Regions from separate parts of the Priestia sp. FSL W8-0524 genome, predicted to be linked through region 3. Evidence: riboswitches for the same ligand, from Rfam matches in the RefSeq annotation. Region 3 holds a riboswitch; each other region holds the start of a gene.
What was found. Region 3 has a riboswitch for cobalamin ahead of NST66_RS23700 (ribonucleoside-diphosphate reductase subunit alpha). Riboswitches for the same ligand answer to the same signal wherever they lie in the genome.
Positions count from the first base shown of each region.

Region 1: another riboswitch for cobalamin. It lies ahead of NST66_RS14065 (cobyric acid synthase); the one in region 3 lies ahead of NST66_RS23700 (ribonucleoside-diphosphate reductase subunit alpha).
Region 2: another riboswitch for cobalamin. It lies ahead of nikA (nickel ABC transporter substrate-binding protein); the one in region 3 lies ahead of NST66_RS23700 (ribonucleoside-diphosphate reductase subunit alpha).

Region 1 is NZ_JBBOUG010000001.1:2,758,475-2,769,480, forward strand. It holds gene NST66_RS14060 (iron chelate uptake ABC transporter family permease subunit) at 1-906, opposite strand, end outside; gene NST66_RS14065 (cobyric acid synthase) at 1,112-2,638, opposite strand; cobalamin riboswitch at 2,731-2,910, opposite strand; gene NST66_RS14070 (YdcF family protein) at 3,058-3,621, shown strand; gene NST66_RS14075 (APC family permease) at 3,680-5,251, opposite strand; gene NST66_RS14080 (nitroreductase family protein) at 5,679-6,326, opposite strand; gene NST66_RS14085 (glucose 1-dehydrogenase) at 6,596-7,345, opposite strand; gene NST66_RS14090 (DHH family phosphoesterase) at 7,367-8,338, opposite strand; gene hxlB (6-phospho-3-hexuloisomerase) at 8,675-9,223, opposite strand; gene hxlA (3-hexulose-6-phosphate synthase) at 9,223-9,858, opposite strand; gene NST66_RS14105 (LacI family DNA-binding transcriptional regulator) at 9,961-10,971, opposite strand.
Region 2 is NZ_JBBOUG010000001.1:207,750-218,755, reverse strand. It holds gene rarD (EamA family transporter RarD) at 1-220, shown strand, start outside; gene NST66_RS01115 (TatD family hydrolase) at 283-1,053, shown strand; gene NST66_RS01110 (lmo0937 family membrane protein) at 1,086-1,223, opposite strand; gene NST66_RS01105 (YfmQ family protein) at 1,411-1,854, shown strand; gene NST66_RS01100 (GNAT family N-acetyltransferase) at 2,429-2,956, opposite strand; gene nikA (nickel ABC transporter substrate-binding protein) at 3,026-4,567, opposite strand; cobalamin riboswitch at 4,712-4,902, opposite strand; gene ftsZ (cell division protein FtsZ) at 4,905-5,909, opposite strand; gene NST66_RS01085 (tautomerase family protein) at 6,269-6,658, opposite strand; gene NST66_RS01080 (hypothetical protein) at 6,826-6,984, opposite strand; gene NST66_RS01075 (TRM11 family SAM-dependent methyltransferase) at 7,245-8,198, shown strand; gene rluF (23S rRNA pseudouridine(2604) synthase RluF) at 8,236-8,952, opposite strand; gene NST66_RS01065 (MFS transporter) at 9,229-9,762, shown strand; gene NST66_RS01060 (hypothetical protein) at 9,819-10,166, opposite strand; gene NST66_RS01055 (hypothetical protein) at 10,194-10,439, opposite strand; gene NST66_RS01050 (hypothetical protein) at 10,509-10,958, opposite strand.
Region 3 is NZ_JBBOUG010000001.1:4,538,150-4,549,155, reverse strand. It holds gene NST66_RS23735 (TraR/DksA C4-type zinc finger protein) at 1-246, opposite strand, end outside; gene NST66_RS23730 (isochorismate synthase) at 600-2,021, shown strand; gene menD (2-succinyl-5-enolpyruvyl-6-hydroxy-3-cyclohexene-1-carboxylic-acid synthase) at 2,008-3,762, shown strand; gene menH (2-succinyl-6-hydroxy-2,4-cyclohexadiene-1-carboxylate synthase) at 3,766-4,575, shown strand; gene menB (1,4-dihydroxy-2-naphthoyl-CoA synthase) at 4,592-5,410, shown strand; gene NST66_RS23710 (o-succinylbenzoate--CoA ligase) at 5,493-6,956, shown strand; gene menC (o-succinylbenzoate synthase) at 6,960-8,063, shown strand; cobalamin riboswitch at 8,342-8,527, shown strand; gene NST66_RS23700 (ribonucleoside-diphosphate reductase subunit alpha) at 8,661-10,904, shown strand; gene NST66_RS23695 (ribonucleotide-diphosphate reductase subunit beta) at 10,921-11,006, shown strand, end outside.

The DNA of each region.
Region 1 (11,006 bases), 1.8 Mb from region 3:
GATTAAAATAGAAAGCGGCAGTACATGCTTATGATTAGCTCCCGCTACGAGACGCACTACGTGGGGAATAACTAAGCCAACAAATCCAATTGCCCCAGATACTGATACCGCAGCCCCGGTTAATACGGATGCACCTATTAAAATCATTCTTTTTTTCTTCTTTACGTCTATCCCCATAAACTGAGCGGATTGATCGCCAAATGCTAAGCCGTTCAGCTCCTTCACATGTAACAGCAGCATAATCGTACCGACTAAAAAGAACGGCCCCAAAATTTGAATATGCGACCATCCTCTCATTGATACGCTTCCCATTAGCCAATATAAAACCTGCCTTACATCTTCTTCAGGAGAAAGAGCTACAATTAATGAAATAAGCGCGCTCATAAAGGATGATAAAATAATCCCCGCTAAGATGATGGTTTCATTGGCCAAATTGCCGCTTGCGAGTTTCGTAATACCAAAAACTAAAAGAAGAGTAATAAAACCAGATACGATGCCGACTACAGGCAGCGTGAAGATAGACAAGCCAAAAATACTCCAGTGAAAATAAATTGCCATGACAGAGCCAAGGGTTGCACCTGAGGAAACTCCGATCGTGTAAGGATCCGCAAGAGAGTTTCTTAATAGCCCTTGAAAGGCAGCTCCTGCTATTGAAAGCGAAGCTCCTACTAAAAATGCCACCAGTACTCTTGGAAAACGAATTTGCCAAATGATTAAATCCATGTTTTCCGGACCGTGATATAAGGATAGTCCGGTAAGGTGGCCAATAATAATTTTGATTGTATCTCCTACGGTTAACGAAACTGTACCAATAAATACTCCCATAATCACCGAAGTACATACAATAAATAAACTGACTATGTATAAAATAGATGCTTTGTTTAAAAAAATACGTTTAAAAATCAATACTTTCAGCTCCTCTAGGAAACGAGGCGTGATGTTTTACATTACATTAACCATTCATTTTCCTGTCCATAAACCATGTTTCCATCCTACATAGTATTGGAAACAATCATCTTTTATTTGTTACGAGTGCTAGACTGTTGAACTAGGCAACGTAGAATAGCGTACTAAAGTTCTCGGTGAAAAAACAAGCGAAAACCTCTACAAGCTACACTTTTTGTGTTTGCTCCGGGCTTTTATAGTTGTCTATTAAATGATACAGCTTTTCCATATCTACAGCTTCTCTCACATATGCTGCTGCTTTTGAAAAAGACTCCTCTTTTTGCAGGCGACTGTTGAATGTATCCGTAATAGGCGGCAATTTTTTAAGTTTACGAATTTGATTAAGCAAAGCTCTGCGCAAAGCATCGTTATGAAACACATCATGAACATACGTGCCAATGATGTTGTCTTTAACCGTTCCTTCTTTTTGATCATCTACCACCGCAAAGGCTTCCGTCATGCTTTTAGAAACCGTCTTTCCCATATGAATTTCATAGCCTTCAATCGAAACCTTCTCACTCTCTAACTGAACATATCCAGAAACTCTTTCTGTTTTTTTGCTGGTTGTCATAACGGTTTCCACTGGAAGCAAACCCAGCCCTTTAATAGATTCAATCCGGGACTCTACTGCATCGGGGTCCGTAATTGTCTCGCCTAACATTTGATATCCCCCGCAGATGCCAATAACGTGAGCGTTTGTTGCGTTCAAGACTTGATTAATGGCTAGAGCCAGGCCGCTTTCTTGTAAAAACTGCGCATCTTCAATCGTATTTTTGCTTCCTGGTAAAACAATTAAATCAGGCGTACCTAGTTGTGATGGCTTGGTTACAAGTCTCACATGACAGTCTTCTTCTAAGCTTAGAGGATCAATGTCTGTAAAATTTGAGATGCGAGGATACGAGATAACCGCAATATCGATTTCTTTTAACGGATTTACAAGCGTTGAGTAATTTCTGAGTGATAGCGAATCTTCAGCGTCAATTTCCACGTCGTGCATATAAGGAATCACTCCTAGTACCGGAACTCCCGTGTATTCTTCAAACCACTTCAACCCCGGTTTTAAAAGCTCTAAGTCCCCTCGGAATTTATTGATTAACACTCCAATTACTCTAGGTTTATGTTCATCTGGAAGCAATTGAAGAGTACCCACCAGACTCGCAAAAACCCCTCCTTTATCAATGTCTCCTACTAACACAACAGGGGCTTGGGCTATCTTTGCTACGCGCATATTTACCAGTTCCCGATCGTTCAAATTCACTTCAGCAGGACTTCCAGCACCTTCAATCACAATTCGATCATAATGATTGGCAAGCTCTTTATAAGACTCCGTGATAACGTTCAAACCTTCATTAAAAAATTCTTGCCGATACTGAAAAGCAAACATATTACGAAGCGGTTTTCCATGAACGACAATTTGAGATTCATGATCACGAGTTGGTTTAATTAAAATAGGATTCATATTGGTTGTTGCTTCTACTCCAGCCGCTTCAGCTTGAATTCCTTGCGCTCTTCCAATTTCTTTTCCATCCATTGTAATGTATGAATTAAGCGCCATATTTTGCGATTTAAACGGTGCAGTTTGATAGCCGTCTTCTTTAAAAATACGGCAAAACGCTGTAGCAATCATGCTTTTTCCAGCGTCTGAGTGCGTTCCTTGAATCATAAGAGGTTTTCCTTTTTTCACTTTTTCCACTCCCTATCACATAAAAAAACCTTAACTGTAAAAGTCAAGGTTTGGTCATGCGCTCATTAACACATTGTCTTGACTTATTTCTCCCACCGAAAAATAAGGGGTTTTTAAAAGCAGGTCTCCTGGCTTATGCTTCATTTTACTTCTGCATCCTTCCTAGTTTGACTAGTGGGTCTTTGCAGGTTCATCCACATTTACAGTAGCGGGGGCTGCACCGGATTTACACCGATTTCCCTATTATCCTCCTTAGAGGCACTTTTAAAATCATTTATTCTTTATTGTAACGAATTTTATAACCATTCACAATAACGATTTTCTTCTATTATTATATATTACTGTGTTTATACTTATTTGAGTCTCGTATGCTATAATAACAATTATTTTCCAAACATCTTATGAAATAGCTAGGAAGGTGCTCGTAGTTGAAGAAAAAAATCATTTATATCTTTATTAGTTTGCTTGTTCTTTACATAGCAATCATGTCTTTTTGTATGTATCAAACCGCTCATCAGCCTGTTCCGCAAAAAGCAGATTATGTGCTCATTTTAGGTTCCAAAGTAGACGGAGATCAAATGTCTCCTAGTTTAAAAGAACGAGCAAAAACGGCTTTATCTTATTTAAAGACTCATAAACAAACAAAAGTTATCGTAACGGGTGGAAAAGGATCCGATGAAGAAATTTCTGAAGCAGAAGCAGCCTATCGTTTTCTACGAAAAGAAGGAATTAAAAAGAATCGAATGATAAAAGAGGATCAGTCAACTTCTACTTTTGAGAATTTCACTTTCACTAAAAAGAAAGTTGATATTCAACACAAAAAAGTCGTGCTTGTTAGCAGTGATTTTCATTTATTTCGCGCCTCTATTATTGCCAAGCGTCAAGGTTTTGACGTTTATCCTTTAGGTGCAAAGACACCAAATTCAATTAAACTTCAAGCCTACTTTCGTGAGTATGCTGCTATCTTAAAAACGTGGCTGTTTGATAAATAAATAGAGTACACCCCTATACAAACGAAAAACACGGCATGAATTCATGCCGTGTTTTTTATTAATCATCCGTATCGATAACTGCTTTTGGTAAACCCGTGTATTTCGCCCAGTAGAAAATACCGATTGAAACAAGAGCAATTAAAATTAAGTCAAGCGGGTTGCTTAGCACACCTTGTCCTCCACCAAATGAGCCTAGGTAAGAGATAACAAGCATAATAATATAATAAGCAACTAGCCACCAAGCAGATTTAAGCTGCTGTGCAAATTTTACAACGTCAGTTGGTACGTATTTCTTAAATGCTACGTAGATAACAACCATTAGAAGCTGTGATCCTAGAAGCCAAGAAATTGTCGTCCATCCTGACCAATATACGATGTATGAACAGAAGATAAATGACACAGGAGCAATAACGCTCATGCCTTTTAATTTGAAAGGCTTTTTAAGGTCTTTTGCATTTACTCTGAATGCAGCAGCTGAAATTGGCGCAATCGCATAAGACAGAATAAGTGCTACTGAACATACGTTTACTAGCGCTTCCCAAGAAGGAAATGGCAGTGTCCAGAATACGGACATTCCAAACGATAGCCATAGTGACGCACGTGGAATTCCTGTTTTCTTATCTACTTTTGAGAAACGTTTAAATAGTGTTCCATTACGAGACCAAGCATAAACTAAACGAGAAGTTGTATTCATGAAGATGTTCCCGTTACCGCCTGGTGATAAAATAGCATCAAAAATAACAAGCGTTACTAACCAGCCAAGGCCTAAAATAAGTGCAATATCTTTAAATGGTAAAGAGAATTGCTCTTGAATTGTTCCCCATCCTCCTGATAGCATATCAGCCGGAATGTTACCAATGAACAATACTTGCAGTGCTGTGTAAATAATCGCTGAAAGTACAATACAGATAATGAGCGCGATTGGAATATTACGCTGCGGGTTTTTAACTTCACTGGCTACAGAAACAATAGGGTGAAGTCCTAGGTAAGCAAACATAACGCCACCTGTTGAAATGGCTGCTTGAATACCATTAAAACCAAACGGAGTAAAATCGCCAGTTGTAAAGTTAGCTGATTTAAAGTGATAAGCTAACACGACGATAATTGTAAGAGGAACCGCATATTTGAACACAGATATAATAACATTTGACTTAGCAAATGCTTTTACACTTACGTAGTTAATGATAAAAAATAGCGTTAATAACGCGAACTGAAATAACCAGCCGATTGTAGTAGGCGATTCAGAACCATGTTTAGTTAGACCAGGAAGCCAAAACGCAACATACTGACGTACAGCCGTTACCTCGATGGCAATCAAACTTGTGTAAGCAATAATGGTAATGAATGAAATTAAGTAACCCACTAAATGACCATGTGAGTAAACCGGATAACGGATAATTCCACCGGTACGCGGCAGCGCTGCTCCAAGTTCAGCATACACTAAACCGATAAGTAAAATAATGACTCCGCCAATCAGCCACGAAAAACTTCCGGCTGGACCAGCCTTTGACGCTACGTTACTAACCGCAAATAACCAGGCGGAACCAAAAATAGCTCCCATCCCAATTAACGTTAGGTCAAGTAACGATATTGATTTTTTAAACTTTCCTTGATTTCCTTGATCAGACATAATATCCTCCTTTAAAATTTCCACTCCACATATCTACGCCCTTGCGTCCGATATGGGATTCTTTACATCATCCTCCTCTTACTAAGACCTCACAAGTGGATATGTTAACAAATATTCTCTAAAAAACCAAGTTAAAAACTTTATTTTTTTGTAAAACATCGTTGAATTGCTTATGTATAGCGCATAAATTCCACAGAAGATTTGAGGACTACTCCTCCTATTTAACCGCATTTTTCTTAGGTTAAACATAAAAGAATATTCAAACTATTTACCGTAAAAAAGGGTCTGAGATATAATAAAATCAACCGCTAGAAGCAGCTACATACGCAACACCTAGGCTTGCCATACCAATAAAAAAATCCGAACGATTCATCGTTCGGATTTTGCTTTAATTAAAATAATGTTGCCCGTGCCTCTTTTTTTTTGCTTATTTAAATACTTTTACACGTTCACTTAGTGGTTGAAATTCTTTTTCTCCCGCTGGTGACACGGGATTACCAAATGGCATTTGAGCAATCAGCTTCCATGAACTTGGAATATTCCAAGCTGCTTTTACTTCATCGTCAATCAATGGATTGTAATGCTGTAAAGTTGCTCCTAGGCCTTCGAGCTCAAGAGCTGTCCAGATCACATGCTGCAGCATGCCTGATGATTGGTTAGACCAAACCGGGAAATTTTCGCTGTAAGATGCGAACTGCTTTTGCAGCCCTTCAACTACTTCTTGATCTTCAAAGAAAAGAACTGTTCCATAGCCGCTTCCGAATAAGTTCATTTTTTGATCCGTATCTGAAAAATTTTCAGCTGGAACAATTTTACGAAGCGTTTCTCTCGTAATATTCCACACTTTATCATGCTGTTCGCCAAATAAAACGACTACGCGTGCGCTTTGGGAATTAAATGCTGAAGGAGTATGTTTCACCGCAAAGTTAATAATTTCTTCAATTTTTTCTTCTGACATTTTTACATTTTTATCAATTGCATAAATAGAACGTCGGTTTTTAATTGCTTCATAAAAATCTTTTCCAACCTGTTGTTGATCACTTGATTTATCAAATAATTTATCTAAAAAACCCATTTTCCACACTCCTAATTGTTTGTTTTTTTAAGCTTAAATTGCATGTTTATACCCTTCCCCCTGATAAAAGGAGATAAACAAGATATAATGAATTCTTATATCTCTAATTCGAGATATTAAACCAAAAAATATTAATTGAAATTTAATTACTTTATGTAACTTACTTTACAATGATTATTTTGTTCTGTCAAGCGAAAATTATTATCTTTTTCTTTTCTTGATTATATGAAAAAAGACTGCTAAATACGGCAGTCTTTTTTCGTAGATGCTTAATGTTCATAAATCATCTTTCGCGTCATTCCCCCGTCTACTACGAGGTTAGCTCCTGTTACAAAATCATTTTCGACGTTTGTTAAGTACATACACGCTCTTGAGATATCCGCTGGCGTTCCTACCCGATTAGACGGATGCTGCGTATGATCGATTTCACGAAGGCCATCGTAGTCAGATGTCTCAATCCATCCTGGAGAAATAGCATTTACCGTGATGTTGTCATCACCAAGCGAAACGGCAAGTGCATGAGTTAAAGCAACGATTCCTCCTTTTGTAGCAGCATAGGCTTCTGTATCTGGTTCAGACATTGAAGCTCTTGTAGAAGCTAAGTTTACAATGGAGCCCCCGCTTTCGTTTTTCCTCATCACTTTAGCTGCTTCGCGAGAACATAGAAACACGCTGCGCAGGTTCGTATTGATAATGTCATCCCATTCATCAACGGTTAGCTCATACGGTGATTTCCAGCGGGAAACGCCTGCATTATTAATCAAAATATGTATCGTTCCATACGTACTGACCGTTTTTTCAACGAGATGTAAAATGTCGCTTTCTTTTCGGACGTCTGTTTTTACAAAAATGGCTTCTCCGCCTTGTCTTTGAATAGCTTCTGCGTGACGCTCGCCTTCGGTTTCGTCCACATCTGCCAATACCACTTTTGCTCCTTGTTTTGCGTATGCGCGTGATACATCTTTTCCTATTCCATTCGCAGCTCCCGTAACAACAACAACTAAATCTTTAAATGACATAGCATCTCCTCCTTATACGCTTTATTCACTTTTTTCTTCGTCTTTAAACAAGTGATCCGTGACGAAAAGAGCAAACGTTTCAGCCGTTAACTTGCATCCAGAAGCTTTTGGGTGACCTCCTCCTCCAAGGTGCCCAACAATTTCGGCTAAGTTGATTTCGTCTTTTACTGCACGGAAGCCAATCTTTTGGCGTCCCATGTCCACCATAACGGAAAAGTCGATATCTTCGTTTTCTAGACACAGTGCATTTCCTAGCTCAGACTGATATGTATCTGCAAATACAATGCCTACGTTGTACGCTGTTTTAGCAATTTCAACACTTTCTTTTATGATTTGTTTTTGCTTGTCGTAAATATATTTTTCAATCTTTTTTTCTTCTGCTTCTAGTAAAATTTCGTGTTTGTCCGTAAACGTAAATTCTTGATTTTCAGTATGGTACGATTCACGAAGCGTTTCTAGAATGGTCTCTTTAAATTCTTCATGCGGGATTAGATAATATAGGTGATTGAGGCGCTTTGCTTTCAAATTATTTTCATGAAACCAGTCCCACGTATCAAATAAACGCACAAGTTCTACATATTCATCAAGCAACTCCGTTTTTTGAAGCATGTTGTTGCGCACTAAGTAGTCGTAGAAAAGAGATGTAGCTGCTGTCTTTTTACCGTTTTCGTCTTCTGCAATAACATGAACCCAATCGTATTTCTCAGCTAGTGGAAGAGCAGAGATATGATGGTCAATAAGAGTTATTTTCTGGCCTTTTTTTACCAGTTCATTTAATTTTTCCGCTACTTCATCGTTTACGCTAATATCCGTTATGTATAAAGCTGTGTCTCCATCGTTTTCTTCTTCAATAAAATGCGTCACTGTGTCATTGATGCGGCCAATGCTTACCGTGCTGTAATCAAAGTTGTCGTCGCCAAACGCTAACCGACCCAACAGTGCTGGACTTACCCCGTCTAAATCGTTATGTGAAATTAATTTTATTTTTGTCATCAATCAAAACTCCTTTATTTTCAGTCGCCTTAGTATATGTACCGGCTTGTATATTATAGCAATTTCAACATAAAAATGCTGTTATTTACTTTGAAGAGAAGGAATATCTTCGCAATAAACAAAAGTGAAGTAAACGTTTAGACTTACCTGTATCAAAAGAGAGTGAGACATAACTACATCGATCCAATCAACAGCTAGAAGCAACTACACACATGAAACCTACGCTCACCAATACCAATAAAAAAATCCGAACGAATGTGATTCTCCATCAAGAATCTTGACTCATCGTTCGGATTTTCTTTTAACCAACCTACTTTTGTTTCAGCCTATTTCCACTTACTCTAAATTGCTGTGCTGCTTAAACGCCTGTTCATGATCCGTTTGGTTCAAATTCCCGTATTCTAAGCAAATCGTATCAAACACAACATGAGCACATTGATCAAACAATGAACCAAGCGGCTGAATAGAAGCGGCTTCATTTTCGCTTCGGTATTTGGTTGCAGCGGGAATGTGCAGCAGCTCATCAGTATGAGCAGTTAATGGTGATTCTGTACTAGCTGAAATGCCGATAACTGAACATCCTACTTCTTTGGCTTTTTTAGCTACGCTCACCACTTGCTGTGTTTTTCCTGAACCTGATACAGCCACCAATACGTCACCTGCTGCAATCGAAGGAGTAATGGTCTCTCCTACAACGTATACTGTTGCACCTAAATGCATCAGTCTCATCGCAAATGATTTGCCCATTAACCCGGAGCGACCTTCGCCTATAACAAAAATTCGTTTTGCTTGGTAAAGTGAAAACGCTACTTCTTCTATTTGAGGCTCTTTTATGTGATTCATTACGGTCGTAATTTCATGTAAAATCGTTTGTGTTTTTGTCATTATACGTTCCCCCTGCTCATAAATAAGTCTTGAAATTCAGCAGATGCCTTTGCCACATCTGCACTTTTTGTAATCGCTGATCCAATAATCGCAACGTCCGCTTTCATTTGAAGTAATGATGCTGCTGAGGCTGGATTAATTCCTCCTGCTACTGCTATTTGCGCATCTGAATGAAAATACTGCCGCAAATTTATTTGACTCAGCGATTTTCCTTCTTTTTCTTGCTCGTCTTTGCTGATATGATGGCAAAAAATAGCGTTTCTATAAATACTTACTTGCTTTTGCGAGCCGCTTGACGTGTTTAATAAATCAACCATCATTTTTTTATTCCATTTTTCGCTGACATTTGCACACGTCTCTATCGTGGGTAAAGGTGATACGCCCATTACTGTTGCTATATCTGCTCCTGCCTGATAGCACATGGTAAACTCATACTCTGCGTTATCAATCGTTTTGATATCTGCTACAATCGTCTTGTGCGGAAATGCCTGTTTGATTTTATAAATGCTTTCAATTCCATACTCTTTTATAAGAGATGTACCTACTTCAATCCAATCAACATAGGGTTCTGCCAGCTTGGCAAGGATAATAGCTTCTTCAATTGTGACGCGATCTAATGCTAATTGTATCTTCATCTTTCTTCTCCTCACTTTCTACTAAACCGGTTTAGTAACAGCGTAAAAAAAACGAATATTTTGATGAGCTAAAAAGAGCACGCCATAGGCGCTCTTTTTAGCTTAATGCGACAACGTTGTTTCTCGAATAATTAATTCACATTCATACTGGTACTCTTCATAAGCTATCTTTTCTTTCAAAATTTGTTTAATAAGTAAATCTGCTGCTTTTGTTCCCATGTCAAAAGCAGGCTGCGAAATCGTGGTAACGGCAGGCGTTGCTACATCTGCGTAAGGAATATTATCATAAACAATTAAAGATAAATCATTCGGGATATTAAATCCGTGTTGTTTAATAAATTTCTGCACTTCAATGAACACTAAATCGTTTCCAGCCAGCAGCGCTGTCGGCGGATTATCGGCTGCAAATAGCTTCTCCAGCGCTTTTTGCATGTCCGCTTTTTTGCAGTTAATAATCATAAATTCATTTAAAGGCATATTGGCTGATGTTAACGCTTCTTTGTACCCTTCTACACGTTCAATCCGGGGTGTAATAGTTAATGGTTCTGTAATAATCGCTATATGCTTATGTCCAAGCTCCAGCAGATGCAAAATAGCCTGTTTTGTGGCTTCTTGGTTGTTCGCCACTACGGATGGAATTTTTCCTTTTACATCATGAATTTTACGATCCATAATAACAACCGGATATTCTTCTTTGATCATCTGCTCATAAAGAGAAGTATTGGCACCCGTTGGAAATAAAATAAGGCCATCTACTTGCTTTGCTTTTAACATATTAATATATTTCTTTTCTTTATCAGGGTCATCATCTGCGTTGCAAATGATGGCATGTATATCTTGCGAATGGCAATAGTCTTCAATGGCACGAATGACTTCCGTAGAAAATCTGTGCATAATATTGGCAACAATAATCCCAATCATCGACGTTCGCTTTTGTTTTAAGCTTCGTGCTAGATAGTTGGGCTGATAGCCCAGTGTATCGATCGCTTCTTTAATTTTCTTTCGCGTTTCTTCGCCCATATATTCGTATCGCTTGTTAATGTATTGTGATACGGTGCTTTTGGAGACATTTGCTGCTTTTGCAACGTCCAGCATAGTAACTTTTTGCATCATGATCCGTCCTTTTCATTCAATCCCTAAAATTATGC
Region 2 (11,006 bases), 4.3 Mb from region 3:
AAAAAGTGCTAAAAAAGTATCATTATCAATGCTTGGTATTCTTCAATATATTTCACCAACCTTGTCTTTGCTAGCAGGAGTCATTCTATACCATGAATCGCTAACAAAAGCTCATGTTATTGCTTTTAGTTTTATTTGGTTAGCTCTTATTGTTTATACGTTCTCATCTATTACTAAATGGGGGAACAGAAAACAAATAAGAAATGAAGTGGAGGCTTAACAGCATCATACACTCTCTTACGTATTATTTTTAAACAAAATAGGCTGAGAGGAGCATTATTTATGAAACGCATTATTGACTCGCATATTCATCTAGATCAATATGAACAGAAAAGCTGGAAAGACATAGTTGAGCAGGATCCTTCGTTACAAGCGCTTATTTCTGTATCTTCTACATTACACTCTTGCCAACTTAATCAAAAAATCAGCAAGTTATATTCCTGCGTGAAACCTGCCTACGGATTTCACCCTGAACAAATGCTGCCTTCTTCAAATGAATTAGCGGAGCTGTTTGCTTGGATTGATCAAAACAATGAAGAAATGATCGCTGTTGGGGAGGTTGGCCTACCTTATTACTTAAGTCAGACCTATACTCTTTCTCTAGAGCCCTATTTGGAGCTGCTTGAAGCTTTTATTATTCATTCAAAAAAATGGGGGAAACCGTTAATTCTTCACGCTGTATATGAAGATGCTGAGATCGTGTGCGACTTACTAGAAAAACATTCTGTGCCTAAAGCTCACTTCCACTGGTTCAAAGGAGCTAAAAAAACCGTTGAACGAATGAAAAACAACGGCTACTATATTTCCGTTACACCTGATATTGTATATAAACCTAAAATCCAAGCGCTTGCCACAGATTACCCTCTTGACTACTTGATGGTCGAAACAGATGGTCCGTGGCCATTTGAAGGACCTTTTCAAAACCAGACAACGGTTCCATCAATGATGCATCAGTCCGTTCAGGAAATAGCACGTCTCAAAAGGGTTTCTGTAACGGAGACATATGATTTTTTATATCGAAATACAGCTCATTTTTATAATCTCTCCACATAAAAAGCCTTTCCCTAAGGAAAGGCTTTTTATATCTAAATTCGTTTCACAAGTTTTACGATCAGCACAATCACTGCAATGACAAGAAGAATGTGAATGATGCCGCCGCCAATATGAAAAACTAATCCTAATAACCAAAAAATAAATAAAAGTCCAATAATCGTCCACAACATAATTTTTTCTCCTTTTTTATATGTAGTATTTGTTATAATTTTATATTTCCCTAAATGTGCATAAATAAACGCATTTCATATACATCTTTTCACTAAAGAAGGTTCACATAATGTACAAAAAGCAATCATGTTCTCTGTGGTAAAATAAGTATGTAATCTTATTTAATTTAAGCGGAGATGATTAACTATGACATGGATTGTATTACTTTCCATCATTCTTGTAAGTGCACTCAAAATATTAATAACGTGTCTTCCAACTCCAGTGGTCAAATGGCTTATGACTAAATTTCAGTTACACCCAACACTTGATGATCAAAACGCTACTGTCACAGTTGATGGGAAACATTTAGAAGGCAAAGACAAAATGCAAGTGATTGATTATTTTAATAAAGCAACATTTTTAAAACAATATTATGTCCATGAAGGAAATAAGGACTATTATAAACACCTAGAAGACAGTGAAACTCCACTTGTTATCGATACGAAAAAAGGGAAAAACGATGTTCGACTATGCGTATACAGCTATCATGATCATGTCGACGTCGTGAAACAATACAAAAAGAAGATTATCGCCTACAGCCTGCTGTCTGATCACCTTCAAAAGCAGTCCATAACAGCTGACCTAGCTTAAACCAGTCGCCTACAAGGCGGCTTTTTTAGTTTTTAGTTTTAGTTTGAAGTTACCTTATTTAAAAATACTAAACTTTAACATTAATTCTAATGCTATAACATAAATTAATAGAATTTTCTAAATTTTTAAGAGGTGATGGATAATGCTTTCTTTGTTAGGGTTTGGAATGATTGCTACTTTTCTTTCTTTTCAAGTGGGCCTTTGGGACAACTATTATCATGACAATTACAGCCATTTTAACGAACGCTGTTTCCCTTTTGACTTCTACTATAAAAAAAGGAAGCCGACTACCATAAGGCAATCGGCTCACACATGTAGGATATTGATTTAACACTAACAAAGTACAACACAACACTAGTAATTATATAATATATTTCATTATTTTGAAAGCGATTTCATATATATTTTTAAAAATATTTTGTTACTTGTTTTTTATAGAAAAAAACCACGTTTCAGCCAATTCGAAACGTGGTTCTTTTCTGTAAGGACTTGCCCTACAGGCTATAAATGTAAGTTACGTTCATTATAGCATGAGCCCATATACAGATTCCATGGTAATTACTGTATGATCTCGTTACGTTACGACTCGTTGTATTTTTCTGTCCATGTGCAGCGTATTCCATGGTTCGTCCTGTTCAGCTAGCCTTTTGATAAAGCCTTGTGAAGCCCAAAAAGGAATAGCGCCAGGTAAGAAAGGATGAGTATGCAGATACAGCGTGTCATAAAAATGACTTTGGGCAAATTGTTCAACTGCTTTTAACAGCTGCTGTCCAATGCCTAGACGCCGGTACGCTGGATCGACATAGCATTTTACAATCTCAGCTGCAGTTCTATGTTCATATCGCTCTTTTAATGCATGAAACCGTCCATCGTAAGCGTATAAACCAATGGTTCCAATTACTTGTTGATTTTCCGTAACAGCTGCAAAAAAAGCAGCGTCTTTCGCTTGAACGTAATGTTCATTAAAATGAAGCAAATCCACAGGAAGCTGATTTTTTTCCAGCATAGGAAATAGCTCATTCCGCATATTCATGACAAACTGAATCACTTCAGCATCCTTTTCTTTTACTTCTTTAATTTGATACATTTGTACTTCTTGCACGTTTACTGTCACATCCTTTTAACGATCATTGTATACTTTTTCTTTTCTCTGCTTATGCTGCACTGTTAACTACGGCGTTACGTCTAAATGCTGAGTCAGCATATAATACTCGCTTGGATTTGTTGTCCAGTTTTTCACTTTTTGATTATAAGCAACAACAATGTTTGGATGTACAATTGATGACGTCAGCATTTTTCTATTAATCAAAGCGGTTGCTTGTTTGGCTAACTGATCTCGTTTTGCGTCATCTACTGTTGAATTTAACTGTTCTATCATTTTTGTTAGCGTATCATCATTAATCCGGCTGGCATTTAAACCACCGCCGGGCAAATAGTTCGTACTTAAATAATAGCTGGCATCTCCTCTAGGTGCTGTGATAAGGCTGTACAATGCTAAATCCCAATCATCTTTTGCCATTACATATTCATCGCTATCTTCAACTAGGTGAATCTTAATAGTAATTCCTAACTCTTTGGCATTAGACTGTATAAGCTGAGCAATTAAAGGCAGTTCTGGCAAAGAACTGTATGTGACAAGAGAGAGCGATAGTGGCTTTCCATTTTTAATTGCTTTGTCATTTTTGATTTGATAGCCTGCTTTCTCTAAATATTTTTTAGCAGATGTCATACCTCTTTGCTCATTAGCAGTACTATCAGCAAAAGGAAATTGGGGTAAAAACGGACCTCGAGCCGCTGCCGCTTGATTGTTCATGATGCTGCTAACAATTTCTTTTCGGTTCAATAAGGTATCGATAGCTTTTCTTACATTTTCGTCTTTTAATGCGTCATTAGTTTGATTGTAAAGCAATAAATGGGTGCGCACACTAGGTACTCCACTTACTTTAAAAGACGGATCTGTTTGTAAAGTGCCCAAGCTTTCTAAAGGCGGGCGATAAATAATATCGGCTGTTCCAGATTGAAGAGCAGCAACTCGCGCATTAGCATCTTCGTTAAATCCAAAGATCGCACTTTTCAATTTCACTTTTCCACCCCAATAATTTTCATATCTTTCTAATTTTACTTGATTTCCTTGATCAAAAGACAAGACGCGAAATGGACCCGTACCAATGGGCTTCTTAGCTATATTAGAAGCATCAACATCTATAATAGCTGTATTTGGATGCACTAATTCAGAAGGAAATTTAGGCATTGTTTCTTTTAATGTAATTGTCAGCGCATGACTGTTCGCTTTCATTTCTTTAATATTTAAAGCGTTTTTCATCGCATAACTTTGGTCTATCGTTCTTTGAAGAGAAGACTTAACGGCATTTGCATCCAGCGCTTTTCCGTTTTGAAACATGATGTTCTTTCTTATCATAAATGTCCATGTAAGGCCGTTATCTTTCGTTTCCCACTTTTCAGCAAGCCAAGGCTTTATTTTTAAATCGTCGTTGATTTTAACAAGCGTCTCCCCTACTCCCCCACGAACTGCTGTATAATTATCGTCCGTATGAGGATCAAGCGTTGCAGATGTAAAATTAAATAAAAACGTCACACTTTTATCCGTTTTCTTTCTTTCTTTTATACTTACACTCTCTTCATTAGGAGCGCAAGCAGTGAGGCAAAGTAACACGAGAAATATCATAGATACAAGTTTTTTATTATTTATCATTCATTTTTCCACCTTCTATTTTAATACACAAAAAAAAGCACTTCTAAAAAGAAGTGCTTGCCTTCACAACAAATTCAGATAAACGTATCCCTTGTTTATCGTATTTTTGATTCTGCCAAAACACCTCCCTATCCTCGTAGGTTATTGCGTGCTGCGATTTATGGCAGGTCTCCTGGCTTCAAGTCATTGCCTTATACCGCCTTCCCGTCTCTAAATAGACAGTGGCTTTTTGACATAAGGCTCCTTGTTACAGTGGCGGGACCGCTCCGGATTTTCACCGGATTCCCTTTTAAGGCAATTGAAAAACAATTGCCACCATAAAAGCTGGTTATTTAATTTAGTAGCGTGCTCTTGAAACTCTAGAAGTGGAAGCTGATGGTGAAATATCTTCATCATCAAATCCAGTGGCAATGACGGTTACCATCATTTCGTCCTTTAAATCTTCATTAATCACAGATCCAAAAATCATATTTAAGTCCTGATCAGAAGCGGACGTGACAATATCTGCTGCTTCCTGTACTTCGTAAAGACTCAGGCTGCTGCCGCTCGTAATGTTCAGCAGCACGCCTCTTGCTCCATCAATCGATGCATCTAGCAGCGGACTAGAAATCGCTTTTTTCGCTGCTTCAATTGCTCGATCTGATCCCGAAGCTCGTCCGATACCCATAAGCGCAAATCCTTGATTAGACATAATTGTTTTTACATCAGCAAAGTCAAGGTTAATCAGCCCCGGAACAGCGATTAAATCTGAAATACCTTGAATACCTTGGCGAAGAACATTATCTGCTTCACGGAATGCTTCAAGCATAGGTGTCTTTTTATCAACGATTTCAAGCAAGCGGTCGTTTGGAATGACAATAAGGGTATCTACCGATTCATTCATCGCAGTAATACCGCCTACTGCTTGCTTGGTACGTTTATTTCCTTCAAACTTGAAAGGGCGAGTAACTACTCCAATTGTTAAAGCATTTAGTTCACGGGCAATTTGGGCAATAACCGGAGCTGCTCCAGTACCAGTGCCTCCCCCCATGCCAGCTGTTACGAATACCATATCTGCGCCTTGCAGTACTTCTTGAATTTGCTCTCTGCTTTCTTCTGCAGCTTCTCTTCCTACTTCTGGATTAGCTCCTGCACCTAATCCTCGCGTTAATGCCGCACCAATCTGCATTTTCACATCTGCTTTAGATAAATTAAGCGCCTGAGCATCCGTATTAACGGCGATAAATTCTACCCCTTGTACACCATGTTCAATCATACGGTTAACGGTGTTATTTCCTCCACCGCCGACTCCAATTACTTTAATTCGCACTAATGGCGATACATCTGCATCAAATCCAAACATTCTAAGTTCCTCCTCAATGATCAAAATTACTTTCTCTTATTATCCGAAAAAACACGTGAAGAACCTTTTACTCCTATGTTTAACGCGTAACTGTTCTTTTGTTTTACAGATTTTATACATTTCTCTTTTAACCTTTAAATCTTTACATCTTTATGTAAAATTATTGTTGTTCTGAAGTTAGTACGCCGAACTCTTTTTTGGTTTTCCCACTCAAAACGGCATATAAGCTTATTGTATCATTCATTTGACAGATGTCTGTATTTAATTTTGAGTAAGATGTGACTAAGAGAATAATATTTTTATAGACAAAATGAGAAAAAGCCCTTAGAAATAAGGGCTTCTCTAGATAATAAACCATTTTATAATTTCCCAGTTAAGAATTGAGCTTCTCCCATACCAAAGCTCCAGTCAGCATTACCGTTTTCAACAATTGAAATCATAATGTCGCTTGGCTGAATTCCGCAGCTTTGTCCCAGCTCTTTTACAATTAATTTGTAAAGAGCTTGTTTTTGCTCTTCTGTTCGCTGTTTGCTCGTCACACTTATAATAACCAAATCCTTGCTTCTCTCAAAGCCAAGACCTGTATCTTCAATAATCATTTCATGAGCAGGATGCTGATGTACAATTTGATAACGATCGCGTTCTGGGACGCCAAAGGCTTCTAGCATCGCTCGATGAGTAGCATCTAGTAATGCTTTTAACTCTTTTTCGTCTCTTCCTTCTATTACATCAAATCTAAGTAATGGCATACTAAGTAACCTCCAGCTTTTTGTCTAATGTATTATTGCTTTATCATATCACAACTATCATTTGTAAAAAAAAGATATGCTATTCACAATGTGCTCTCTAGTGAAAGAGACCTCAAACTCTTCAATAAAAGCTGAACCTAATAAAAAGAAATGAGCAGCATAACGACTCATTTCATTAGTACAAAAATATTTATAATAAGAGCTAAAATACATGCAGATACAATGGCAATGAGTACGTTCATCACAAGGTTTTGCGAGGATGTTTTAGCTTGTTTTTTCATATCAGCCCGACTCATCTGTTGCTTTTCATGATCACTTTTAGACATCACGTAGCCTCTCCTATTCATCAAAATGTCAGCAGTGTATAAATGATTTTTGAGAAACCTTGATCCAGTTCTTTTGTATAAACAGCAGCACATGCAGGTTATCATCAGTTATTTTAGCATGTTTTGTCAAATAAGTGGACTATGTAGCGCTTCAATTTAGTATTCACAGCCAAATATATTTAAATTCGTTGCTTTTCTCTTCTTTTCTCGCTATTGTTTGAGAAGAAGGATAATTAGATACGATAAAGGATGATACGATATTGAATAACCATACGCAGCTGCCTCAGTATATCTACACATACGCATGCAGCGAAGAGGAACTCTCACTATGTCAATTAGAGAGACGCTCTCTTTTTGAAATTGAAACTGAGAAACCTATCATAAGAAGCGCCGTTAAACTTGATCCAAGCAGAAGCCCTTTTATCAAAGAGCGATTAGATATTATGTATGAATCAGATGACCTTGCAGATATTTGCAAACAAGTAGAAGATATTGACCTTGGAGATCAAACATTTAAACTCATTTTTATGAAAATTAATGACTTAGAAAAAGATCAAAAAATAAGCTATAAAGGTCAGCGTGCGATTGAACGTGATGTGGGTTGGCATTTTGTAGCAGAAGCAGACTTGCATAACCCTGACCATTTGTTTGGAATTGTTCCATTTGAAGGACGCTGGTATTTTGGAAAATATCAAAAAAGCGAAGCTGTATGGCTGCATCATTTGAAGAAACCGCGTGAATACTCTACGGCACTCAGTACCCGCCTTGCAAGAGCTGTAGCTAACATTGCCGTTCCAAAGCCTGAAGGAATCAAAGCGATTGATCCATGCTGTGGTATTGGTACAGTCCTCGTAGAAGCTCTTTCAATGGGCATTGATATTGTAGGACGCGATATCAACCCACTTGTGACCGACGGATCTCGTGAAAATATTGCGCATTTCGGCTTAAAGGGTGATGTCAAAACCGGACCGATTTCGGATGTTACCACTCACTATGACGTAGCGATCATCGACATGCCTTACAATCTCTACACCCACGCGACGCCTGAAGATCAGCTTTCTATTTTAAAACACGCTCGCCGCTTTGCGGATAAAGTAGTCGTGATTACAGTAGACACGATTGACCATATGATTCATGAAGCTGGCTTTTCTATTTCAGATCGCTGCGTAGCGCGCAAAAGCGTATTTTCTAGACAAGTAGTTGTATGCGAATAAAAAAAGACACCAGTCTAACAGGCTGGTGTCTTTTGATTTACCACTCTTTAGGTTCATAGTCTAATTCTTTGAATAGCTGCGTACGCTCTTTTTTCGTTAAATCTCTCCATTGCCCAACAGGCAAGTTGTTTAAGTGAATATTCATAATACGCGTACGCTGAAGTCGGTATACTTCATATCCGAGCACTTCACACATACGGCGAATTTGACGATTTAAGCCCTGTGTTAAAATAATTTGAAACTCGTACTTAGACAGCTGTGTCACTTTACAAGGAAGCGTTTTTGCACCTAAAATTTTTACTCCCTCAGACATGTTTTTGATAAACTCAGGTGTAATCGGCTTATCTACTGCAACAATATATTCTTTTTCATGCTTGTTTTCTGCACGTAAAATTTCGTTAATAATATCGCCGTCATTTGTAAGTAAAATTAAGCCGTCTGAATCCTTATCTAGTCGTCCGACATGATGAATACGCAAAGGGTGATTGACTAAGTCAATGATGTTTCCCTTTACTTTTTTCTCACTCGTACTTGTAATGCCGACTGGTTTATTAAGTGCAATATATACATTATTTCGAGCAATCCGAAGCTGTTGGCCACTTACTCGAATATCATCGCCAGGCTTAACTTGATCTCCGATTTTTGCAACCTTTCCATTAACGGTTACTCTTCCTTCACTAATTAACTTATCTGCCCCGCGTCTTGACGCTTTGCCAGATTCGCTAATAAATTTATTCAGTCTCAGGTGAATCACAACCTTACATTTAAAAATTTTAAAATTTGTCTCTTCTATTAGAAACCGATATGTGTCAATTTCTATACCGTCCCTATCGTAACATGCTATACGCTTCTCGTCTTCTTTTAATTTCATTACTTGACTATATTTTTTTCACAGCAATAGAAGTATAGATCCAAAATACTTTGTAATCTTATTCTTAACATTTCAAGCAATGCTTACACCTGTCAAACTAACGTCAATCTCCACTTCTATGCAAGACCTAAACGTCTAGATTGACTGATCAGTATAGAGTTGCTACCATCAGGTTTTCTTATGCTTCCAGGAGGAGTAACGCTGGCTCTAACAGCTATGGTCGGAGGAAGTTTGTTTGATAAAATTGGATTTAAACCGCTGCTTTTAACAAGTTTAATTCTTTTAACGTTTATTTTAAGTTTGTTCACTACCATTTCAAGAGAAACAACTACGATGACTGCAGCTATTTTATACGCTGCCTTTACAATTGGCGTAGATTTAAGCATAGGACCCGTAATGACGCTTGCTTTAAATCAAGTACCTAAACCTCTTCACGCTCACGGTTCAGCCATTTCAAATACGATTAACCAAGTTTCAGGCGCAATTGGACCCGCTTTGTATACAAGTATTATGACAATGGCTTCTCAGCACTTTATTCAACAATCAAATGAAACGAATAAAACGCTGTTACAAATAAAAAGTATGACAAGCGGGGTCCATACCGTCTATTATGTAGCCATCGCTTTCGCTATCGTTTCGTTCCTGCTCGCTCTTACGTTAAAGAAAAAAGACCAGCAGCTGGAGACGCAATAAATAAGAAACTAACAAGAGCTGCTCAAGTCATGAGCAGCTCTTGTTACATGCCGAATTTATATTACAAATGTAAAAGCAATCATAGATACTATGAAAGCAAGAATAATAATACCTCTCTTTTTTTCTGTTTTCCATGCTTCAATAGCGCCCGCGATACCACCAATGACTAAAATAAAAGTACCCATAATGTGCAGAGGCAGCAGCGATAATACTCTACCTAAACTCGCCATCACTCCTCCAATCAATATAAAGCCTGTTGTTATAATCGATTTTAATGATGTTAAGTCTCGTATAGCTTCTTGTTTTTCAGTCTTACTCAGTTTAAAGTACTCTATTATACTAAAAGCAGCGGGTGTTCCCCATAAAATAAAGAAGCTAACTAATCTATCCGTGTCTACATTCACTGTTTATTCACCACCGCTATTAGTTTCTTATACACTTTTCCTAACCCATTTTTTAGAGATAAAAAAAGCGGCTGTAGCTGCTACAGCGGGAATCATAAAAGCAAAGCTACCAGAATAACTGCCAAACGTTACTTTACTTGATAATCCTTCGATTGAGCTCCACATAGTCGAACTTTCTGGAACATATAAGAGCGTAAGAATCATTCCTGATAGCAGTTGAAAGCTACCCAAGAAAACGATGAAACTAATGATAAATAGTCCATATCTCTTCACTAAAATCTCCCCCTTGATTTATATACGATTTCACGCTTCATAAGTTCCATCATTTAACAAATCCATGTATTATTCTCGCTTCAAAGATCCTCCAAAAGAAAATTGATGGTAGTCATCGATCTTATTCCAATATCCTATGCACTTTACGTCAGGCTCATCAATAGCTAACGCTTCTTTATTAATTCCTTTATAAGGAAGAAATGCAGTCAACTTTACCTTTTGTTTTGGCTTAATATTTAACTTATTTCCTTCTGCTAACACCTTAAATTTATTTTCAGAATAACCGTTTTTTATTTTTAGTGGATACGATAAAAATACGTCGTTTTGTTTGATGGTCAAATCGCTCTTGTTTACGAATTCCAATTCATACGAAATCCCTTGCTTCATCTTTTGTTCTTTGATGACGTTAATATGGATCTTTTCTAGTTCTCTTAAAGGAACGTTGTCTTCTTCTTTTGAACACCCGGCAAATAAGATAGCTAACACTAATAAAACAAGAATTCCTAACTTTCTATTCAAAAAATAATCCCCTCTCTCGTAACAAAGATTATTTTACAATTATAACTC
Region 3 (11,006 bases):
TTCTTCTATTTCATGTAGCTCTTGTTTTGCATGTTCATTTAGTGCAAGGTCTTTTTCACGCTCGTATGTTTCTGTGGCTGTGTCACCAGGGTGGTTATCGTAGCTTGAAAGTTCTCCTACAGCATCGTGAGCGTCGCTTCGAGTTAGACCAAAATGATCATTTTGATCAAAGTGCGATTGAATATCAGCCTGCTGCTGCTGTAAATTTTGTTTTAACTGACTGATTTCTTGTTTTGAAAGTGTCATGAAGCTCCCCCTTAAAAATTTAGTGTGCTTTTGTAGTATGTGTTAAAAATTCAAAAAAACACGATTCATATTAGGAGGATTTGGGGTATTCATGAAGCTAAGAGAGAAATGCAGTGGAAAATTAAAGAAAGGTAAAGGTTATAGAAAAGGGTATGATAAAAATAACGTTCTTGAGGGCTAAAGAGTACTAAATAGATCATAAAGATTTTTTTATTGGTTTACTGAAAAGGCGTAATTTAGACAAGCGAAATTAATTTTTGCTCATGAATCGCGATGCTAGATTTTTTTGAACTGAAAGTTTATAATAAGTTAGTTACAGACTTAAGAAAAAAAGATGAACGGGGGGACGTAGTGTGATTGCAACGACCGAACAGTTAGTACAAGAATACATTAAAGATGCGATTGAGTGTGCAAAAAATGAAAATCAGCCAAAATTGGTCAGTTTAGTGAAAAAAGTAAGACCTATTGACCCCCTTATTTTTTATGCGAACGGACATGACCAGTTTTATAAAGAACGCTTTTTTTGGAAAGATCCCAACAGTTATTATACATTTGTTGGATTAGGATATGCGCATACTATTTGCACCAATGCGGCAAAAGAACGTTATTTCCACATTGAAAATGAATGGAAGCGCTTTATAAAAGAAGACTTTTATAAAAATAACCAAATTTTCCCTGATGGGACAGGTCCTCTTTTATTTGGAGGATTTTCATTTGATCCAAATCAGTATCGAGAAAACTATTGGAGTGATTTCCCGAGTTCAAAATTTATGATTCCAACTGTGTTATATACCCAGGTAAATAAAGAAGGATATCTTACCGTTAATATGATGGTTAAAGGACAAGATTCTGTAAAAGAGCACATCAATTATTTCGAAGAGGTCCAAAAACTTGTTCTTTGTGAAGAGTACGACGGGGAATCTCATATTTCACCTTTGCTGTTGGAAAAAGAAGAAATTGGGGTAGAGAAATTTAAAGGAAATATTGAAAGAGCTACTACTTTAATTAAGCAACAGGTTATAGAGAAAGTGGTTCTTGCTCGCCAATTAAAAGTAAAATTTAATGAAGATATTTCTACTGAATACGCGCTTCAGCGTCTGTTAAAGGAACAGCCAACTAGCTACACATATATTTTAGAGGGAGAGCATCAGCATTTTATCGGCGCTTCCCCAGAAAGACTAGTACAAAAACAAGGAGATTACGTGTTTTCCACTTGTTTAGCGGGTTCGATTCCAAGAGGAAAGACAAGGCAGGAAGATCACGAACTAGGTGAGGAATTGCTTCAGGATCCTAAGAACTTAATTGAGCACGATGTTGTTGTTCATATGATTAAAGAAGCGATGAATTCTTATTGTTATGAAGTAGAAATTCCAAGTAAGCCAAGTTTATATAAAACAAAGCATATTCAACATTTGTATACACCTGTGAAAGGGCGTATAAAGGAAGATGTGACGCTATTTTCATTTATTCAAAAGCTCCATCCAACACCAGCGTTAGGAGGATATCCTCAACAGGAGGCCTTGCCTATTATTCGAAAGCTAGAATCCTTTGACCGAGGGTGGTACGCAGCTCCTTTAGGATGGATGGATATCAATGGAAACGGTGAATTTATAGTAGGAATCCGCTCGGCTGTTATTCAGCAAAAAGAAGCTGTTTTATTTGCGGGCTGTGGAATTGTAGCAGATTCTACGCCTGAAAGTGAATATGAAGAAACAAAAATTAAATTCAACCCGATGCTTTCAGCTTTAGGAGGGATTATGCGTGGAACACATTAAATCATTAACAACGTATATTGCGTCATTCGTGGATGAATTAGTAGAAGCAAATGTTGAAGAAGTAGTGGTCAGTCCAGGGTCACGTTCAACGCCTATTGCGATGCTTATGGCTGAGCACCCTGATATTCATGTGCACTTAAACATTGATGAACGTTCTGCCGGTTTTTTTGCTCTAGGAATAGCAAAAGCAAAGAAAAAACCAGTGGCGCTTGTATGTACATCTGGAACAGCTGCAGCGAATTATTATCCTGCAGTAATTGAAGCTCACTACTCACGCATTCCTTTAGTCGTTATCACAGCCGATCGGCCGCACGAGTTAAGGGATATAGGTGCCCCGCAGGCAATTAATCAGAATCATCTTTTCGGTCAGTATGCGAAGTGGTTTGTAGATACAGCTTTACCAGAAGAAAGTGCAGATATGAATCGTTATATTCGAACAGTAGCTTCAAGGGCTGTTCATACAGCTCAAGCTATACCGAGCGGTCCTGTACACATTAACGTACCTTTACGTGAACCGATTGTACCAGATTTGTCTATTGAAGATTTATGGAGTCAGGGGAAACGCGGTAAATCATATGTGGCTGCTATTCATGGAGAAGCATCTCTATCTGAAAAAGGATTCGAAGAAATTGCGAAGCGCCTAGAGGGAACAACAAAAGGACTTATTATATGCGGAGATCAAATGTCTTTAAAAGCAGTAGACAGCGTATGCCGTTTAGCTGACGCTTTAAGCTTTCCGGTGCTCGCAGATCCGTTATCACAATTAAGAAGCGGCAAGCATTCAAAAGAAAATGTAATAGAGACATATGATACATTTTTAAAAAGTGATAAGGTTGATGAGCGTTTTTACCCCGAAGTTGTCATTCGTTTTGGCGCGATGCCGGTATCGAAACCGCTATTGCAATTTTTAAAAGCACACGAGCCGAAAGAAATGTTTGTAGTTGACCAAGGTAAAGGCTGGAGAGATCCTACTTTGCGTTCAACAGTGATGATTGAAGCCAATGAAACATTATTTTGTGAAGAACTGATCAAGCGCCTTTCAGCGAATCAAGAGGAGTCTACTTCATGGCTGAGTCTATGGAAAAAGATTAATGCTCAAACTGCACAGGCTCTCAAAACATTAACTTCTGGCCAGGAATGGTTCGAAGGACAAGTAGTTCAAGAAATTGTGGATGTAGTACCTGAAGGCACGGCTTTGTTTGTTGGAAATTCAATGCCTGTTCGAGATATTGATTCTTTCTTCTTAAATACGGAGAAAGATATTCCACTTTTTGTAAACCGAGGAGCAAATGGAATTGATGGTGTGGTTTCGTCTGCTCTAGGCGTAAGCACGGCTTACGATCACACCGTTTTATTTATTGGTGACCTATCTTTTTATCACGATTTAAATGGTCTGCTGGCAGCTAAGATGCATAATTTAAATTTAACCGTTGTGCTAGTTAACAATGACGGCGGAGGAATTTTTTCATTTTTACCGCAGTCAAAACAAGAAAAGCACTTTGAATTTTTATTCGGTACGCCAACTGGATTGAATTTTGAGCATGCCACTCGTCTGTATGATGGCACATTTTCTTCAGCAAGCAGCTGGGAAGAATTTCGACATGCAATGAACCATGCTTTCACAAAAGGCGGGTTACATGTTGTAGAGATTCGCACAACTCGTACAGAAAATGTAGAGACTCATCGCAGTTTGTGGAAACTTGTTTCCGAGGAAATAAATTTGTCAAACGGTGAGGAATAAGCAATGATGTATCAATTAAATGGTGTATCTTACTATGTGCACACCGAGGGAAAAGGAGAGCCGCTGCTGCTTCTTCACGGCTTTACCGGTTCTTCTCAAACCTGGCGTACCTTTATGAAGAAATTCGTTAAAGACTATCAAGTGATTGCTGTTGATATTATTGGTCATGGCCAATCAGCAGCTCCGAAAGAAATCAAACCATATTCAATGGAAGCAGTTGTTGAAGCACTGCATGAGCTGCTTCAACAGCTATCTCTATCACAGGTGAATGTAATTGGATATTCGATGGGAGGAAGGCTTGCTCTCTCATTTGCTCAGCGATATCCACACCTTGTGAAAAAGTTGGTATTAGAAAGCGCATCGCCTGGTTTAAAAACGCGAGAAGAACAAAAGCTAAGAAAAGAAAAAGATGAGCAGCTGGCGAGCCGCATTGTGAAAAATGGAATTGAAGAATTTGTGAACTTTTGGGAGGAAATCCCTCTTTTTCGTTCTCAAAAGCAATTGCCTAGCTATGTTCAAGAAGCGGTGCGTCAAGAAAGACTTTCGCATACAGAAATCGGCCTTTCCAACAGTTTGAAAGGAATGGGAACAGGAGTCCAGCCGTCCCTTTGGGAGAAGCTGGACGATCTGTTGATGCCGGTTTTGCTTATTACAGGAGAAGTAGATCAAAAGTTTTGTTTAATTTCCAAAGAAATGCAAACATTAATACCAAATGCTACTTCTAAAATTATTTTAGGGACAGGCCATGCAATTCACGTGGAACAACCCGAGATTTTTGGTAGAATAGTAAGTGAGTTCTTAGCTACTACATAATTAGGAGGAAATAAAGATGACAGTTGAATGGACATCAGTACGTCAATATGAAGACATTTTATACGAAACATATAACGGAATCGCTAAAATTACGATTAACCGTCCGGAAGTGCACAATGCATTCCGTCCAAAAACAGTAATGGAATTGATCGATGCATTTGCTTATGCTCGTGACGATGCAAGCGTTGGAGTAATTGTATTAGCAGGTGCTGGGGATAAAGCATTTTGCTCAGGCGGAGACCAAAGAGTTCGCGGTCACGGCGGCTATGTAGGAGAAGATGAAATTCCACGTCTAAACGTTCTAGATTTACAGCGTTTAATTCGCGTAATTCCAAAGCCGGTTGTTGCAATGGTATCAGGCTATGCAATTGGTGGAGGCCACGTTCTTCACGTTGTATGTGACTTAACAATTGCAGCGGATAACGCAGTCTTTGGACAAACAGGTCCTAAAGTTGGAAGCTTCGATGCAGGATATGGCTCTGGTTACTTAGCTCGCATCGTAGGCCATAAGAAAGCACGTGAGATCTGGTTCTTATGCCGTCAGTACAACGCTCAAGAAGCACTAGACATGGGATTAGTAAACACGGTCGTTCCATTAGAGCAGCTTGAAGCTGAAACAATTCAATGGTGTGAAGAGATGTTAGAAAAAAGTCCAACCGCTCTTCGTTTCTTAAAAGCAGCATTTAATGCTGATACGGACGGCTTAGCTGGTATCCAGCAATTTGCGGGTGACGCAACGCTTCTTTATTACACAACGGACGAGGCAAAAGAAGGTCGCGATGCATTTAAGGAAAAACGCAATCCAGACTTCCAACAGTTCCCACGTTTCCCTTAAACAGCTGAAACAGCTTGGTGATTATCATCAGGCTGTTTTTTCAATTTGATTTAGTTAATTAGTATAAAAAGGAGAGAAATTTATGAGTGGCCAAACGATTCCTAATGGGCTTATGCAAAGAGCATATTTGACGCCAAACCGAGTGGCGGTAGAAACACTGCAAACGTCGCTTACTTTTCAAGAGCTTCATAAGCGTGTTCAAAAAGTAGCGCAGCAGCTTTCGTTTAACGGTGTAAAGCAAGGTGATACCATTGCTTTATGCATGAAAAACAGCGTGGAGTTTATTGAGATTTTACATGCGGTTTCTTATATTGGCGCTCGGGTGCTGCTCGTCAATACGCGTTTGACAAATGAAGAAATCAATTATCAGCTAACAGATGCAAACGTGTCGTTGCTTATTACGGATGAAGCATTTTTAACGAGAGAGTTCCAAAGTTCCATTACTCAGCTTCCTTTATCTTCTTTAAAAAGTTCTCCAGAAACAGAAACGTATTTTCAGAAAACGTGGAATCTCGAGGAGACGTTCACCATTATGTATACGTCTGGAACAACAGGTAATCCAAAAGGAGTGCTGCAGACATATGGAAATCACTGGTGGAGTTCCATTGGTTCAGCGCTTAATTTAGGATTAAATGAAAAAGACTGCTGGCTTATAGCGGTTCCTTTGTTTCATATTAGCGGATTATCCATTTTAATGCGGAGCGTCTTTTACGGAATGAAAATCATTTTAGAAGAACGATTTGAAGCAAGAGCGGTGAATGAAGCCATTGAAAACAAAGGAGTAACAATTATTTCGGTTGTCACTTCCATGCTATCGAATATGCTGGATGAATTAGCTGAACGTAAATACCCAAATACATTTCGCTGTATGCTTTTAGGAGGAGGACCCGCACCGCTTACTATTTTAGAGGCTTGTGTGAATAAAGAAATTCCTGTTTATCAAACGTATGGAATGACAGAAACATCTTCACAGTTCGTTACGCTTTCACCTGAAGATAGTTTGCGAAAACTGGGATCAGCAGGTAAACCATTATTTCCGTGTGCAATGAAAATTGTAGATGAGAATGGAAATGAAACACGTGAAGCAGGAGAAATCATTGTTAAAGGTCCAAATGTTACAAAAGGATATTTAAATAAACCTGAAGCTACTAAAAAAGCCCTTCAACAAGGCTGGTTCTATACAGGAGATATCGGGAAAGTGGATGAAGAAGGTTTTCTATATGTATTAGACAGACGTTCGGACCTTATTATTTCAGGTGGAGAAAATGTATATCCAGCTGAAATTGAAAATGTTTTGTTGAAGCATCCCGCTGTTAAAGAGGCCGGTGTAACGGGAGTAGCCGATGGAAAATGGGGACAAGTTCCTGCAGCATGCATTGTTATAAACGAAGACGTTTCAGATGAAGAGTTATCTTTACACATTCAACAATTTTTAGCAAAGTACAAACTTCCAAAGTATTTCGTTCGAGTAGAGGAGCTGCCGCGAACGGCCTCTAATAAAATCATACGCCGGAAGCTATCATCGTTCATACAGAAAGGAATTTAATCGATGATTATCAAAAAAGTACATCTTTATAAAATTGACATGAAGCTTCTTTCTCCTTTTTCAACAAGCTATGGTACGGTCCAGGATCGAGAATTGATTTTGCTTGAAGTAGAAGATGAAAAAGGATTTACAGGATGGGGAGAAGTCGTTGCTTTTTCATCTCCTTGGTATACGGAAGAAACGATTCAGACATGTTTTCATATGTTAGACGATTTTTTAATTCCTTCGCTTCTTCACCAGCAGCTTCAAAAACCAGAGGATGTTCAAAAGTTATTCAAACCTCTAAAGCGGAACAACATGGCTAAAGCAGCTTTGGACTGTGCTGTATGGGATTTGTATGCAAAGCGCCAAAATAAGCCCTTAGCTGAAGTAATTGGCGGAATAAGGCCTGCTGTAGAAGCTGGAGTGGTAGTTGGCTTAAATGATATTTCCATCATGAAAGAACAAATAAAGACTTATATGAAAGATGGTTATAAGCGCTTTAAAGTGAAAATTAAGCCAGGCGCTGACTATGAGCTACTGAAACAAATTCGAGATGAATTTCCAAGCATTCCTCTTATGGCTGATGCCAATTCAGCCTATACGTTAAGCGATAGTGATTCATTGAAAAAACTAGATGAATTGAATTTAATGATGATCGAACAGCCGTTAAGTTCGGATGATATCCTTGATCATCGATTATTACAAAAGCAAATGAAGACGCCGATTTGCTTAGATGAAAGTATTGTGAGCTATGAAGATGCACGTCATGCAATCGAACAAAAAAGCTGCAAGATTATCAATGTGAAAATCGGTCGAGTTGGCGGAATGTCTGTAGCAAAAAAAATTCATGATTTATGCGCCCTACACGGTGTAAGGCTTTGGGTTGGCGGAATGTTAGAAGCCGGGATTTCACGAGCTCATAACATCGCCCTTGCCACACTGCCTTCTTTCACGATACCAGGTGACATTTCTGCGTCGTCTCGCTATTGGGAAAAAGATATTATTAAGCCCGAAGTAGAGGTAGAAGCCGGAGTAATAAAGGTGAAGGAAAAACCGGGGATCGGATACGATATTGATAAAAAGTTTATCAAAACAATCACAGCATTTGAAAAAGAATACAAATAATTAAAAACCGTTTTTTATGAAAAACGGTTTTTTTATTGATGTTGGCAATGTTTAGTAGAAAAATAGGACAAATTTTTTAAAAAGAGCACATTGTTCCATCAAGCGTGTCAAAACATGTTATGATGGAGTAGTTTGATGAAAAAAGTCGAAGGATTTTATCGTAAAAAACAAAATTATTTTTGAAAATAGGTTGATAGTTTTCTAAGTTGTCCTATATAATGTGTTTATAACATAACACAATATGTTGTTTGTTAAACAATAATAAAATACTATATTTTGTGTTTTCCAGTGAAAAAGGTGTCTGATAAAAAGACTTAAAAGGGAATTTGGTGAAAATCCAAAGCTGTCCCCGCAACTGTGAATGCTGATGAAATAAGGAGATCCACTGTGAGTAAACATCATGGGAAGGCCTTAAAGTAAAAAGAAGCATAAGTCAGGAGACCTGCCTTTTTTATGTCGTTTTATCTTCTTCGGGAGGTGAGAGGGTAGAGCGAGGATTGAGAAAAGACTTAGTGTCTTCTTCTATCTTCGTTCTATTCGCTCACCGAGGTACGGTGAGCGATTTTTTATTTTGAAGTGAAGAGAGGAGCCATATTTATGGTGAATACATTAAAGCCTACAATTCTACATGAATTAACTGCATATATTGAACGTTTAAAAAAAGAATTTACGCAGCTTGATTTTTCTTTGTATGAGGAAAAGGTTATTCAAACTGTTACAGTAAAGGAAAATATGACGGACGAAAAGGTTGCAAACGTACTAATTTTGGCAGCTCTAGAGCGTATTTCAATGGAAGAACCAGATTGGACGTACGTGGCGGCAGACGTCTACTTAAACGAACTATATCGAAAAGCAGCGGACAACCGAGGTTATGATAAAAAAGAGAAGTACGGTTCGTTTTATCAGCTTATTCAAGAACTAACAAAAATCGGCATTTATAATAAACAGCTATTAAAAACATATACAGAAGAAGAAATTAATGAAATTGCTTCAGTCATTATTCCTGAACGCGATCGTTTATTTACATACATTGGATTGCTGACATTAGCAGATCGCTATTTAGCGACATCACATGATAAGCGTGTATACGAATTACCGCAAGAACGTTTTCTTATCATTGCTATGACGCTGATGTCTCAAGAAAAGAAAGAAAATCGAACAGCATTAGTAAAAGAAGCGTACTGGGCGCTTTCTAGTCTATATATGACGGTTGCCACACCAACACTCTCAAACGCAGGAAAGAGCTACGGACAGCTATCTAGCTGCTTTATTGATACGATTGATGACAGCTTACGCGGTATTTATGATAGCAATACAGATTTGGCCACGCTTAGTAAAAATGGAGGCGGAATTGGTGTCTACCTCGGTCATATTAGAAGCCGAGGAAGTGATATAAAAGGTTTTAAAGGCGTATCATCAGGAACAATTCCATGGATGAAACAGCTAAATAATACGGCTGTAAGTGTCGATCAGCTAGGTCAACGACAAGGAGCTATTGCCGTATATTTAGACGTTTGGCATAAAGACATTTTTTCATTCTTAGACGCGCGTTTGAACAATGGTGATGAACGCCAGCGCACGCATGATTTATTCACTGGCGTATGTTTGCCAGATTTGTTTATGGAAAAAGTAGAAGCACGTGAAGACTGGCACTTATTCGATCCTCACGAAGTTCGTACGCTGATGGGCTACTCGTTAGAAGATTTTTATGATGAAGAAGAAGGCAGCGGTTCGTTCCGCACTCGTTACGCTGAGTGTGTAAACAATGAACAGCTTTCAAGAGAAACAGTGCCTGCTATTGAGATCTTCAAGCGCATTATGCTTTCGCAGCTTGAAACCGGAACTCCTTATATGTTCTATCGTGATACGGTTAACCGAGCTAATCAAAACCGACACGCGGGCATGATTTACTGCAGTAACTTATGTACAGAAATCACGCAAAACCAAAGTACAACGGTCGTAACAGAGGAAATTACGGAAGACGGAAAAATTATTATTACAAAGAATCCGGGCGATTTTGTTGTATGTAATCTTTCTTCTATTAACTTAGCGAGAGCCGTAACTGAAGATGTACTTGAACGTTTAATTCCAATTCAAGTACGCATGCTTGATAATGTTATTGAGTTAAATGATTTGCCGGTACTTCAAGCAAAGCTAACGAATCAAAAGTACCGCGCAGTAGGGCTTGGCACATTTGGCTGGAACCATTTGCTTGCCTTAAAGAAAATAGCATGGGAGACAGATGAAGCGGTAGCATATTGCGATGAATTGTATGAACAAATTTCTTACTTAACCGTGCAGGCAAGCATGAACTTAGCTAAAGAAAAAGGCGCATATCCATTATTTAAAGGCTCAGATTTTGAGTCAGGCGCTTATTTTGAAACACGTGAATACACGAGCGAAGCGTGGAGTGAACTGCGTAGCGAAGTTCAAAGCAATGGGATAAGAAATGGATACTTAATGGCTGTAGCACCTAATTCATCAACATCTATTATCGCGGGTTCTACGGCAAGTATTGATCCGATTTTCCGTAAGTTTTATTCAGAGGAAAAGAAAAACTATAAAATCCCAGTGACGGCACCAGATTTATCGCCAGCAACAAACTGGTATTATAAGTCCGTTTATTTAATTGATCAGCACTGGAGCATTAAGCAAAACGCCAAGCGCCAGCGTCATATTGATCAATCTATTTCATTCAATTTATATGTACAAAATGATATCCGAGCAAAAGAGCTGCTGGATCTTCATATGACGGCATGGAAAGAAAAATTAAAAACGACCTATTACGTACGTTCAACATCAAGTGAAGTCATTGAAGAATGTGAAAGCTGTCATAGTTAAAAGGAGTGAATAATTGATGACAAGCATGTTAAAACGAGAATTAATGAACGAAACAGCTCCGAACCGTTCGACAGGAATCATCAACGGCAAGAGCTCCAATAT